One region of the Mesorhizobium loti R88b genome, then DNA from elsewhere that is predicted to be linked to it. Evidence: riboswitches for the same ligand, from Rfam matches in the RefSeq annotation. Region 1 holds a riboswitch; each other region holds the start of a gene.
What was found. Region 1 has a riboswitch for cobalamin ahead of bluB (5,6-dimethylbenzimidazole synthase). Riboswitches for the same ligand answer to the same signal wherever they lie in the genome.
Positions count from the first base shown of each region.

Region 2: linked by a shared signal. The riboswitch ahead of EB235_RS18515 (DUF1636 family protein) and the one ahead of bluB (5,6-dimethylbenzimidazole synthase) in region 1 are both predicted to bind cobalamin.
Region 3: linked by a shared signal. The riboswitch ahead of EB235_RS02105 (aromatic ring-hydroxylating oxygenase subunit alpha) and the one ahead of bluB (5,6-dimethylbenzimidazole synthase) in region 1 are both predicted to bind cobalamin.
Region 4: linked by a shared signal. The riboswitch ahead of metE (5-methyltetrahydropteroyltriglutamate--homocysteine S-methyltransferase) and the one ahead of bluB (5,6-dimethylbenzimidazole synthase) in region 1 are both predicted to bind cobalamin.

Region 1 is NZ_CP033367.1:5,645,916-5,648,820, forward strand. It holds gene EB235_RS27695 (exodeoxyribonuclease VII small subunit) at 1-57, opposite strand, end outside; gene EB235_RS27700 (histone deacetylase family protein) at 61-987, opposite strand; cobalamin riboswitch at 1,166-1,346, shown strand; partial or broken gene bluB (5,6-dimethylbenzimidazole synthase) at 1,520-2,029, shown strand; gene EB235_RS27710 (hypothetical protein) at 2,194-2,905, opposite strand, start outside.
Region 2 is NZ_CP033367.1:3,796,209-3,799,113, forward strand. It holds gene cobW (cobalamin biosynthesis protein CobW) at 107-1,159, opposite strand; gene EB235_RS18515 (DUF1636 family protein) at 1,156-1,590, opposite strand; cobalamin riboswitch at 1,631-1,835, opposite strand; gene EB235_RS18520 (DUF6348 family protein) at 1,891-2,616, opposite strand; gene EB235_RS18525 (winged helix-turn-helix domain-containing protein) at 2,668-2,905, opposite strand, start outside.
Region 3 is NZ_CP033367.1:458,957-461,861, reverse strand. It holds gene EB235_RS02110 (hybrid-cluster NAD(P)-dependent oxidoreductase) at 1-75, opposite strand, end outside; gene EB235_RS02105 (aromatic ring-hydroxylating oxygenase subunit alpha) at 96-1,343, opposite strand; cobalamin riboswitch at 1,458-1,659, opposite strand; gene EB235_RS02100 (DUF680 domain-containing protein) at 2,165-2,362, shown strand; gene EB235_RS02095 (DUF680 domain-containing protein) at 2,435-2,638, shown strand; gene EB235_RS02090 (DUF680 domain-containing protein) at 2,707-2,905, shown strand, end outside.
Region 4 is NZ_CP033367.1:6,744,511-6,747,415, forward strand. It holds gene EB235_RS32600 (cytochrome P450 family protein) at 1-886, shown strand, start outside; partial or broken gene EB235_RS32605 (cytochrome P450) at 853-1,128, shown strand; cobalamin riboswitch at 1,420-1,619, shown strand; gene metE (5-methyltetrahydropteroyltriglutamate--homocysteine S-methyltransferase) at 1,736-2,905, shown strand, end outside.

The sequences.
Region 1 (2,905 bases):
GTCGAGTGCCTGCTCGAAGCTCATCGCCTTGACGTCTTCGTTGGTCTCAGCAGCCATCATTCATCCTTTCATCAGTCGCCCGACATGAGCGGCGACTGAAAATGCCAGTCCCTGCAGATCGTAGCCGCCCTCGAGCAGGCTGACGAGCCGGTTGCCGCTGTGGCGGGCCGCGCGCTGCATCAGCTGCCCGGTTGCCCAGTCGAAATCGTCCTCGGTCAGATTGATCTCGGCCAGCGGATCGCGATGGTGCGCGTCAAACCCGGCCGAAATGATGATCAGATCGGGCGCGAAATTGTCGAGCGCCGGCAGCACGCGCGACAGGAACGCATCGCGAAACACCTCGCTGCCGGTCTGTGGCGCCAAGGGCGCGTTGACGATGTTGCCGGCTCCGGTCTCGCTCTTCGCGCCGGTGCCGGGATAAAGCGGCATCTGATGCGTCGAGCAATAGAGCACCGACGGATCATCCCAGAAGATATCCTGCGTGCCGTTGCCGTGATGCACATCCCAGTCGACGACGGCAACACGCTCGACGCCATGCTTCTTCTGCGCATAGCGGGCAGCGATCGCCGCCGTGTTGAAGAAGCAGAAGCCCATCGCCGTGTTTTTTTCGGCGTGGTGGCCAGGCGGGCGGGCGGCGACGAAGACATTGTCGGCGCGGCCCGAAAAGACATCGTCGACGGCCGCATTGGCGGCGCCGATCGCGGTGATCACCGCTTGCCAGCTCTTCGGGCTGGCCGTGGTGTCGGCGTCGATGCGGGCGATGCCCTCGTCAGGAATGGCGGCGCGCACGCGGGCGACGAAATCGGCTGGATGCGCATAGAGGATGGTGGCCTCATCGCCCTCCGGCGCCTTGACGCGGTCGAGTGCGGCAAAGGCCTCGTCGTCGAGGACGCGCTCGATGGCGCGCAAGCGGTCCGGCCGCTCGGGATGGCCGGGCGGCGTGAGGTGTTCGAGGAAGATCGGGTGCGTGTAGAGACGGGTTGTCATGCTCCCTATCTAGTGCCCCGGCGCCGCGATGGCCATGCGTTGCGGCTTGATGGCTGGGGAAAATCACGCCCGCGTCCATTGGCGTCGCCGCGGGGGTTGGCGCCGCGGGCGCTTCGGCGTAAGGTCGCCGCCACTGCCTGGTGCCCGCCGGTCTATTTATTTAGCCGCATTCTGCGACGCCAAGTGATTCCACTTGGCTGCAAATGCTCTGGCGGGAGAATCGGGAACACGGTTGAACTCCGTGGCGTGCCCAACGCTGTGAGGGGGACCGCGCCGGTAAATGCCACTGTCGATGACGGGAAGGCACCGGACGCGGGTTGATCCCGAGCCAGAAGACCGGCCTGGCAGGCATCGTCATCCGCATGGTCAGGCGGGTGGCATCAGAGCAACGTGCGTCCACTTGGACGCACAAAGTGCGCTCTGACGATGTCAAACTATTGCAATCGCAAGGGGACACGCGATGCCGGAACACATGACCGCTCCTATGGGCGACGGATTCGACCAGACAGCGCGTGACGCGGTCTACCGCGCCATGTTCACACGGCGCGACGTGCGCAGCCATTTCCTGCCAACCGCGATCGACGATGAGGTGCTGGCGCGGCTGCTGCTTGCGGCCCATCACGCGCCATCGGTCGGCTTCATGCAGCCATGGAACTTCATCGTCATTCGCGATGCCGCACGGCGAGAGAAGGTGCGTGACTTGTTCCTGGCCGCGCGCGAACAGGAACTGTCTGAAATCGAGGCAGAGCGGCAGGCGCTCTACCGCAAGCTCAAGCTGGAAGGCATCTGCGAAAGCGCGCTCAACATCTGCATCACTTGTGATCGCGAACGCTCGAAGGGTTCGCCGCTCGGACGCTCGCACAATCCGGAGATGGATCTCTACAGCACGGTCTGCGCGGTGCAGAATTTCTGGCTGGCCGCGCGGGCCGAAGGCGTCGGTGTCGGCTGGGTCAGCATCATCGAGCCGCAGGCATTGAAAAGCCTGCTGTCGATTCCCGAGCACGTGACGCCGATTGCCTATCTCTGCGTCGGCCGTGTCTCCGAGTTCGCGCCGAGACCGGACCTTGAAACGCATGGCTGGGGCCGGCGCTTGCCGCTGCCCGAACTGATCATGAGCGAGATTTTTTGCGGGCAAGGTGAGACACCACTCAAGTCAGCGGTGGCACATCTCAACACCGTTGCTGTTGCGCCGGCGCCTTGCGCTGATCAGCGCGTCGCGCCCGCAGTGCCCCAGCGCGAGCCGCCGAAGGAGGCGAGCGCCTTGTCCTTGAGTTCCCTGAACTTCGACGACGCCTCGGCCAGCCGGGCGTCCCAGGCCGGATCTGGCACCTGGCCCTCGATGGTCTTGAAATAGACCTGCATCAGGCAGGCGATGGCGAAGGGTTCAATGAAGGCAGCCTTGAAGGCCCAGGCAAAGACGATGGCGAGGACGAAGGCCCAGCCGGCAAGCTGCCCGGGCATCATGAAAAGAATGGCTGCGGCCGGGGCCAGCATCAGCAGGAAGATGACGAACGACACGCCCCACATGATGACCGCCAGCCAGACGGCGTTCTTGACCATGACCTTGCCGTTCTGGGCATAGAGCACGACGCCTTGGCGCGCCGTCTCAAACGGCGAGGATGAGTTGATGCGGATGTTGTAGCCGAGGATGATCTCGTCAACATAGGTCAGCGACAGGCGGATCACGGTGTTGATGAAAGAGACCAGGCCGCTCAGGCCCGGAATCGGCAGGAAAGCGGCGATGCCGCCGAGCAGGCCGGTGATGGCACGGATGGCGCCCTTAACCAGCTGGTCGACGACAAAAAGGATGTTGGCCTCGGCGAAACGCTCTGTGACAACTTGCTTGGCATAGGCGATCTGGTTCTGGCCGTCGGGAACATCCCGGCCATCAATCAGATGCACCATGACGGCGATATGG
Region 2 (2,905 bases), 1.8 Mb from region 1:
CACCGTTTCACGGAAACGGCGAACCGCTCTATCTCCTTGTTTTTTGCGCAATTCCTGTGGGAAAACCGCTTCACACTTTTCCTGGAATTGCTTTGGCTGCTTGGCGTCAGCCGGCGAGTATAGCTTCGATTGCCGGGCGGTTCAGCCCCTTCAGGCCGATGACGACGAGACGCGAGCGGCGATCGTCCTCGGCCGTCCAGGCGCGGTCATAGTAGTGATTGACGCGCGGGCCGACGGCCTGCAGCAAAAGCCGCATCGGCTTGCCGCCGACTTCGACGAAACCCTTCACGCGCAGCACGTTTTCCTGTTCGGCGGCGGTGGCGACGCGCTTTGCCAGTTCGTCGGGATTGGCGATCGAGGGAATGTCGACGATGAAGGTGTCGAAGTCGTCATGCTCGTGGTCGAAGGCGCCGTCATGATGGGACTTGCGGTTCTCGATGTCGTCCTCGACGGCGAGCCCGAGGCCGAGCAGCACGGAGGGATCGACCTTGCCATGCGATGTCGGCACGATTTTTACCGCGCGGGCGGAATGTTCATTGATGATGGCATTGGCGCGGGCCGAACCGGCGGCGTCCATCAGGTCGCTCTTCGACAGGATGATCAGGTCGGCGCAGGCGATCTGATCCTCGAACACTTCCTCGACCGGGTCGTCATGGTCGAGGCTGTCGTCCTGAGCACGCTGCGCCTGCAGGGCGTCCATGTCGTTGGCGACGCGGCCTTCGGCCAGCGCGGGGCCGTCGACCACGGCGATGACGCCGTCGACGGTTACGCGGCTCTTTACCGACGGCCACTGGAAGGCCTGGACAAGCGGCTTGGGCAGGGCCAGGCCGGACGTCTCGATCAGGATATGGTCGACTTTCGGCGTCAGCGACAGGATCTTGTCCAGCGCCGGCACGAAATCGTCGGCGACGGTGCAGCAGATGCAGCCATTGGCCAGTTCGACTATGTTTTCCTCCGGGCAGGTGTCGATGCCGCAGCCCTTCAGGATCTCGCCGTCGATGCCGATGTCGCCGAACTCGTTGACGATGATCGCGATACGCTTGCCGCCGGCGTTTTCCAGGAGATGGCGGACCAGCGTGGTCTTGCCGGCGCCGAGGAAGCCGGTGACAACGGTGCAGGGTACTCGGGAGAGATTGCCGGCCGGATTTGGAGCGCTCATGGTTGGTCCTTCAGCATGTCGAGAGGTGGAATACGCGCCACGAGGCCGCGCTTGAGGGAATCAGGCCGGCCGCGCCATGGGATGAGGCCGTCGGTCGAGGTGGCGAAGAGTTTTGCGCCGGTGATAAGGTCGGGGCCGCTGGTCAAGGTCAGGTCGCCGAAGACATAGCTCCAGCAGCCATCGCGCAGGATCGCGGCGCTGAGCCGGCGCTTGCAATTGCCGAGACATTCGACCGTGCGGACGCGGATATTGTCGGCCGCTGCGGCGCGGCGCGTATCTTCGGCCAAAAGTTCGCCGGCGCGGGGATGCGCGTCGGAGCCGGCCTCATTGCGGCAGGAGGCGCAGACGATGACGGTGACGCCGGCCAAGGCTTCACTGTCGCCGGACGCATTGTCCGCTGTGCCAGCCGAAAAACTGCTGTTCTGGTCCAAAAAGCCGGGCTCCTTGCCCGGAAACCCGCCGGGCGATCGGATTCTTCTGTCGCAGACGGCAGGTCTCCTGGCTCGCGGGTCATCGCCTTGGATAGCCGCCTTCCCGGGAACTCCCAGTGGCTTTCGGCCTTGGCTCTTCGCTTACAGTTGCGGGGACAGCCGCGGATTTGAGATCGAAATCCCGCACCGCATTCCCTCTTAGCCCTTGCCGTTGCGGGCAAGGGACCGTCTGGACCGGATTTAGGCTTTTGCAGGTGGCGGTGTCAACGCGCGGTAGGCGAGATCGCCAACCAGCTGTATTCAGCGCCGCAGGATTTTCTTGCCCAGCTGCGCCCAACGGCTCAGCGCAACCGGTCTCTCTTCTGGTAACGCAAGAATGACTTGGCGCACTGCCTGGTAGCCATCGCCGTGATGCCAATCCTGGCCAACGAGAAGCTCCTGGCCTTCCGGCCATGTTTCGTTGTCCAGGACAACTTCGTGACCGACCATTGCTCCGTCATGGCTCGCCAGGAATATCCGCACAAAATGACTGCCGGGGCGAACATTGGCCGCGAACAGTCTTTCCAAACGGGCATAGAACGCCGGATATGCTTGGTTGAGCGTGGATTCTGCCGCAGCCTGGGTGATCACAGGTCCGCCAAAGACCTTCCAACCGGCATCATTCCGACGCCAGAACTCGATTTCGGCTTGCATGTTCTCGCAGACATGATGCGCGAGGCCCTCGATCAGCACATGAAATACGCCGATCAGGAACTTTCCGAATGCCTGGAATGTCGCTTCTTCGCGCGTGCTGCCCATGCCGACAAACGATTCGATGGCTGGCTGAGTCTCCAGCAGGGGCGAGAAGATGTAGATCTCGACGACCAATCTGTGGGTAGAGTCTTGTTGCCCCCTGTTGAAAATCTCGGCTTCGAAGCGCAGGTCCTCCAGTTCAAGCCGGACGTCGTACTGTCCACGTACGGCTTTGATCCCATGCGCGATAAGCGCTTCGTGGATCAGGTCGAGAACTTGTTGCGATGCCATCATTGAACCTGGGCTGACAAAAACGCCTCAAACGTCTGCGGCCGGCGGCTGATGTCAAGAGCGGCTCTGGCTGTTGAACGCATCCAGCAGCGCCGGGCCTAGATCGCCGGCAGGCGTCACTTCCATGCGTTCAAGGCCAAGCCAGCCCTGCATCTGCTCCAATTCCTCGAAGAGCTGAGCAGCGGTCTCAGGCGGTGCGCCGAGTTCGGGGTAGGCGGCATGGACGCGCAGAATGCTCCCCGGTCGGTCGGCCCTGAGGTCGACTCGTGCCACGATCTTGTCGCCGAGCAGG
Region 3 (2,905 bases), 2.0 Mb from region 1:
CACTTCCAGCACCTGGAGCCTGTCGTTCCAGGGCGCCATCTGATCGAGATGGCGATAAAGCCCAAGGTCAGTCATGGCGTTCATTCCTCAACCTCTCAAGCCACGCTGCGCAGCGCCGGCCGGCCGCCTTCGGCCAGGCGCGGACCGATGAAGCGCGCGTACCAGTCGACGAACTGGATCACGCCGCCCTCATGCAGCTCCGAATAGGGGCCGGGTTCATAGGCCGGCGACAGGATGCCAAGGGCGTTTTCCTCGACGATGCGGCGGTCCTGGTCGTTGGTCTCGGTCCAGACATGGGTGAGCTCGGCAAGATCGTAGTCGACGCCCTCGACCGCATCCTTGTGCACCAGCCATTTGGTCGTCACCGCGGTTTCCGTGGCGCTGATCGGCAGCACGCGGAAAGTAACGGCATGGTCGATGAGGATGTGGTTCCACGTCGTCGGGTAGTGATAGTGCATCAAGGTGCCGATGCGGTCGGCCGAGACGCTGTCGGACAGGTTCTTCTTCACCGCGCGCTTGCCGGTCATCGTGTAACTGACCGCATCGCGCAGCAGCCGTGCGCGCGTGGCGCGGTATTGTCCGGCTGGATCGATGCGGAACTTGCTCGGCAGGCCGGCGGCCTCGCATTTCGCCCAGTGCGCCAGCATTTCGGGATCGCTGTCGGCGCCTTGCACGCCGGTCACGGTCGGTGCTTCCGGGAAGGTCTTGCAGAGTTCCGGGTGGTTACCGGCGCAATGGTAGCATTCGCGGTTGTTTTCCCAGACGAGTTTCCAGTTGCCCTTCTCGACAATGGTGCTCTCGAAGGCGACCTTCGCCTCGCCCAGCCGGTGTGGCTTGAGATAGGGTTCGATCATCGCCCGCATCGGCGCGAAGTCGGCCGGCTCCTTTGCCAAACAGATGAAGATGTAGCCGGCGACACTTTCGCAGGCGACCGGCTTCAGGCTGAACTGGCTCTTGTCGAAACCGTCGGCCATCTGGCGGGCGAACAGCAGGCGGCCGTCCAACTCATAGGTCCACTGGTGATAGGGGCAGACCAGTTTGGCGGCGGTGCCCTTGTCGGTGTTGCAGACACGGCTGCCGCGATGGCGGCAGGAATTGTGGAAAGCGTTGATCTTGCCCTGCTGGTCGCGCACCAGCACGACCGGATAGTCGCCGATCTGCACGGTGATGAAGCTGCCGGGCTTCGGCAGTTCGCAATCATGGCCGATGAACAGCCAGTCGCGATACCAGATCAGCTCCATGTCCAGCTTGAAGTAGTCCGGGTCGGTGTAGAAGGGTTGTTCGAGCGAGAACCCGTCCCTGCGGCTGTTCAAGAGCCTCAGCATGTCGTTGCGAGCATCCATGTCCTGTCCTCATACTTCAAGGACTGAACTGGTGGTGACGGAGGAAGGACCGGACGCAGGCCGGCGGAAGCCGGGCATGCACCATCCGCCTCTTGACCGCCCACCGCGATCAGTCGAGTTCAACAATCTCGGGCTGGTTTCCGGGCTCTGGAGTTGTCCTTTCGGACCATCGCGACACCTTCCCAGGCTTTCGCCCAGTGGTCTCCCGTTGCGACTTGAACTCCACCACCGTTGCGGGGGCAGCGCCGGATTCTGACCGGCTTCCCAATTCTCCGTTCCGTGGTCACGAAGCGGCACCTGAGATGCAGTCATCTAATCACGGCAGCGATCGCGACATCGGCATGAAAGCGACATCGTATCCATGCGGCGCGACACGCCGGACGAAACGCTCCGGCCAGCGATTGAACGGCTGAGATTCTGTTTTGTTCAGCAATCTGTGCTGTTTCGAATCGTCTCTTGTCCGGCTCCTGGCGCGGGGAAAACAGGCCAACGGTATCGAAAAGTGACTATTAGCAACTTCTAAAATCGAACCGAACGGTTCGTTTCTGTTGACAATGCGTGCAGGACGGTGTGAACGCTGACGCCCGGATACACTCGGTGAGTGGGTCGTGAAATTTATCTAAGTAGCTGTATCATATGCATAAAACAAGATGGTCGGCATGCTTATTAAAATTACAAGATGTAAAATCATGGCCCAGGCGGAACAACTTCGTGATTGGAATCCGGCAGACGGCTTACCCACATCGGGGCTGTCCGAACGACGCGATTTCATTCCCAAGACACGCCGCTAGACGGACAGCAAAAATACTGGAGTACTTAAAATGAAAAAGATCATTCTCACTGCCGCCGCCCTTCTGGCCATTTCCGGCAGCGCCTTCGCTGGTAGCGACCACTACGGTTCGAATGCCCCTGCAGCCGCCGCTGTCGACAGCTCGCACACCGCTTCGATCAAGAAGTCGGAACCGGCTGCTCAGACGCCTGTCACGGGTGCCGACCACAACCTCTTCGGCAACAACTAACTGTCGATCACCAGCAGGCGGTGGGCTTGGCTCGCCGCCCTGGCGAAACTGGAAGAATTCAGGAGACTTGAAATGAAGAAGATCATCCTTGCTGCCGCCGCCGTTCTGGCCATCTCCGGCAGCGCTTTCGCTGGCAGCGACAACTATGGGTCCAATGGCGCCAACCAGGCTGCTGTCACCGCGACCGACGGCTCGTACACGGCCTCGATCGACAAGTCGCAGCCGGCTGCCCAGGCGCCTGTCCAGGGTGCCGACCGCAACCTCTTCGGCCACTAACAACCGATTCCCTGGGCGGCGGGTTTGCCCCGCCGCTCCGGTGAAATGCAAAATTCAGGAGATTTGAAATGAACAAGATCATCATTGCTGCCGCCGCCGTTCTGGCTCTCTCGGGCAGCGCTTTTGCCGGCAGCGACAACTACAACGCCAATAGCGCGAACCCGCCCGCTGCGACTTCGGTCGACAACTCGCGTACGGGTTCGATCCGCGAAAACGGCTCGCCCGTCTACAAGCTGCTCAACTCGTCGGGCGACGTACAGAAGTCGG
Region 4 (2,905 bases), 1.1 Mb from region 1:
CGCCTTGCTGGCGCCACGGATCGAACAATGCGTCGATCGACTCCTGGCCGAGATGGCGCAGCGCGGCGGCAGTGCCGATCTGATGTGCGAGTTCGCCGCTCCGCTGCCCACCAACGTGATCGCCGAACTGTTCGGTTTGCCGGACGAACAGCGCGAAGAGATCGTCGCGCTCACCTACAGCCTGGCCAACACCTCCGCCACAGCCGAAGAGGTGCGACAGACGCGGCAGCGCATCCCGGAGTTCTTCCGTCGCCTGATCGCGCTCAAGCGGGGCCAGCTCGGCGATGATCTGGCTTCGGCCCTGATCGTCGCGCGTGACAAAGGCGAGCTCGTTTCCGACACCGAGCTCATCGACATGCTGTTCATGGTGCTCTCTGCGGGCTTCGTGACCACCGCCGGCGTCATCGGCAATGGCGTGCTGGCATTGCTGACGCATCCGCAGCAACTGCACCTGGTGCGCAGCGGCCAAGTTCCGTGGTCACAGGCGATCGAGGAGATCCTGCGCTGGGGCAGCTCAGCGGCCAATCTGCCGTTCCGCTATGCCACCCAGGACGTGGAGATCGACGGATGCATGGTCCGCCGCGGCGATGCCGTCCTGATGGCGTTCGATGCGGCGAACGGGGACGAAAAGGCCTTCGGTCCTGGCGCCGACAGATTCGATGTCACCCGGCGGCACAACCCGCATTTGTCGTTCGGCGAGGGGCCGCATTCCTGCCTGGGCGCTGCGCTGGCGCGCCTGGAATTGCGCTGCGCCTTCCCCGCGCTGTTCGGGCGGCTGGAGGATCTGGCGCTGACCATCGCTGCGGAGGACGTCGTCTACATGCCGTCTTACGTCATTCGCTGCCCGCAGCGCCTGCCGGTCAGCTTCCGCCCTTCCGTCGCTTAGAGAGTGCCGCATTCACCCCGGATTCGGTGATTCTCGGTTCGCCGGGGTGGCTGGTCTCGCACGAGGGGGGCGAGCATGCCCGGTTACGCACGATCGTGGCGCCGGCCTTCAGCAATCGCAGGGTGAAGCTGCTCGCGCAGCAGGTCGAGGCGATCCCCGCGCAGTTGTTCGAGACGCTGGCGGCCCAGCCCCAGTCCGCCGACCTGAGGCGCCACCTCTCCTTTCCGCTTCCGGACATGTTATCAGCGTGCTGATGGGCGAGTGCGCAAGCACGCTGAGCAAAGCCGAGCGGGGAACAAATACCGGGATTCCCGGCGGACCGTGACGGCCTCGCCCCACTTTACGCTCTTGAGCCCGGCGACCTCGATCTGATCCGGCGTCGCCGATGGGGACAAGGATCTCTCCGAGCCTGCACTGATAAGAGGCGGCATCGTAAGCGGCTTTGGGCGAAAGAGACCGATCAGCGCAAGGGCACTATTCGCATCATCACATAAACATCTCGTTATATGTATTGACAAGGAGCGAAGCTGCTGTGATTGTGCGCATGTCGTGGTTCTCCGCGCGGCACTGCCGTAGCGGAGCTAAGAGGGAAGCCGGTGCGATGCCGGCGCTGCCCCCGCAACTGTTAGCGGCGAGCCAAGCCCATTGGTGTCACTGAGGCGAACGGCCTCGGGAAGACGGGCAGAGGCTTTGACCCGCGAGCCAGGAGACCTGCCACGACGAACAACGTCCACGGGCGGGGTGTCTCGGTGGCCGCAGTAGCCCGGCTTCGTGCCGCCTGCTCGCGCGTTCCTTGTCCCCACGCCCCAACCATCGGGGTATGGCATGACTGTCTCTCAACAAATTCCTGTGGCAACGCTCGGCGTGCCGCGTATCGGTCGACGGCGGGAACTGAAATTCGCGCTTGAAAGCTACTGGTCCGGAAAATCTCCCGCTGCCGACCTGCTCGCGACGGCGAAGGCGCTACGCGCCGCCAGCTGGAGGGAGCAGCACGATCGCGGCGTGTCGAAAATCCCGTCCAACGATTTCTCGCTTTATGACCATGTGCTCGACACCGTCGCCATGGTCGGCGCCGTGCCGGCACGATACGTCTGGACTGACGGCGAGGTCCCACTCGATACCTATTTCGCCATGGCGCGCGGCAACCAAGATCAGGCCGCTGATTGCGGACATGCCGGTGACGAGCATGCGGCCAACGGGCATGGCCTTGCCGCGATGGAAATGACCAAATGGTTCGACACCAACTATCACTACATTGTGCCGGAACTTACCGACGATCAGAGCTTTGCCCTCTCGTCGGCGAAACCGGTCGATCATTTCCTCGAGGCCAAGGCGCTCGGCATCCACACGCGCCCGGTCCTGCTTGGACCGGTTACCTTTCTCAAGTTGGCGAAGTCACCTGAGGAAGGTTTCAACCCTATCGCGCTCCTGCCACGGCTGCTGCCCGTCTACGAGGAGCTCCTGCGGAGGCTGAAGCTCGCGGGAGCCGATTGGGTGCAGATCGATGAGCCGGCGCTCGTGGTCGATCTGGTTCCCAACGAACGGGATGCGCTCCAATTCGCCTACTGCCGGCTGTCAAAAGCAGCACCGGAGTTGAAGATCATGGTCGCTACCTATTTCGGATCGCTGGGAGACAATCTCGAGACCGCGATTTCTCTGCCCGTGGCGGGACTGCACGTCGATCTCGTGCGCGCTCCAGAGCAGTTGGAGACCGTCGGCCGGCTCGCGCAGAAGGACCTTGTGCTCTCGCTCGGGCTGATCGACGGCCGCAACGTCTGGCGCGCGAACCTGCCTGCCATGCTTGACCGCATCAAGCCGATCGTCGCCGGTTGGCCGCGGGACCGCGTGGAGATCGCCCCGTCCTGCTCGATGCTGCATGTGCCGATCGACCTGGACATGGAGACGGCACTCGATGCGGATGTGAAATCGTGGCTCGCCTTCGCGGCGCAAAAGACCGACGAGCTGGTCGTGCTCGCCCGTGCGCTGGCCGAAGGCCGGGACGCGGTCGCCGCCGAACTA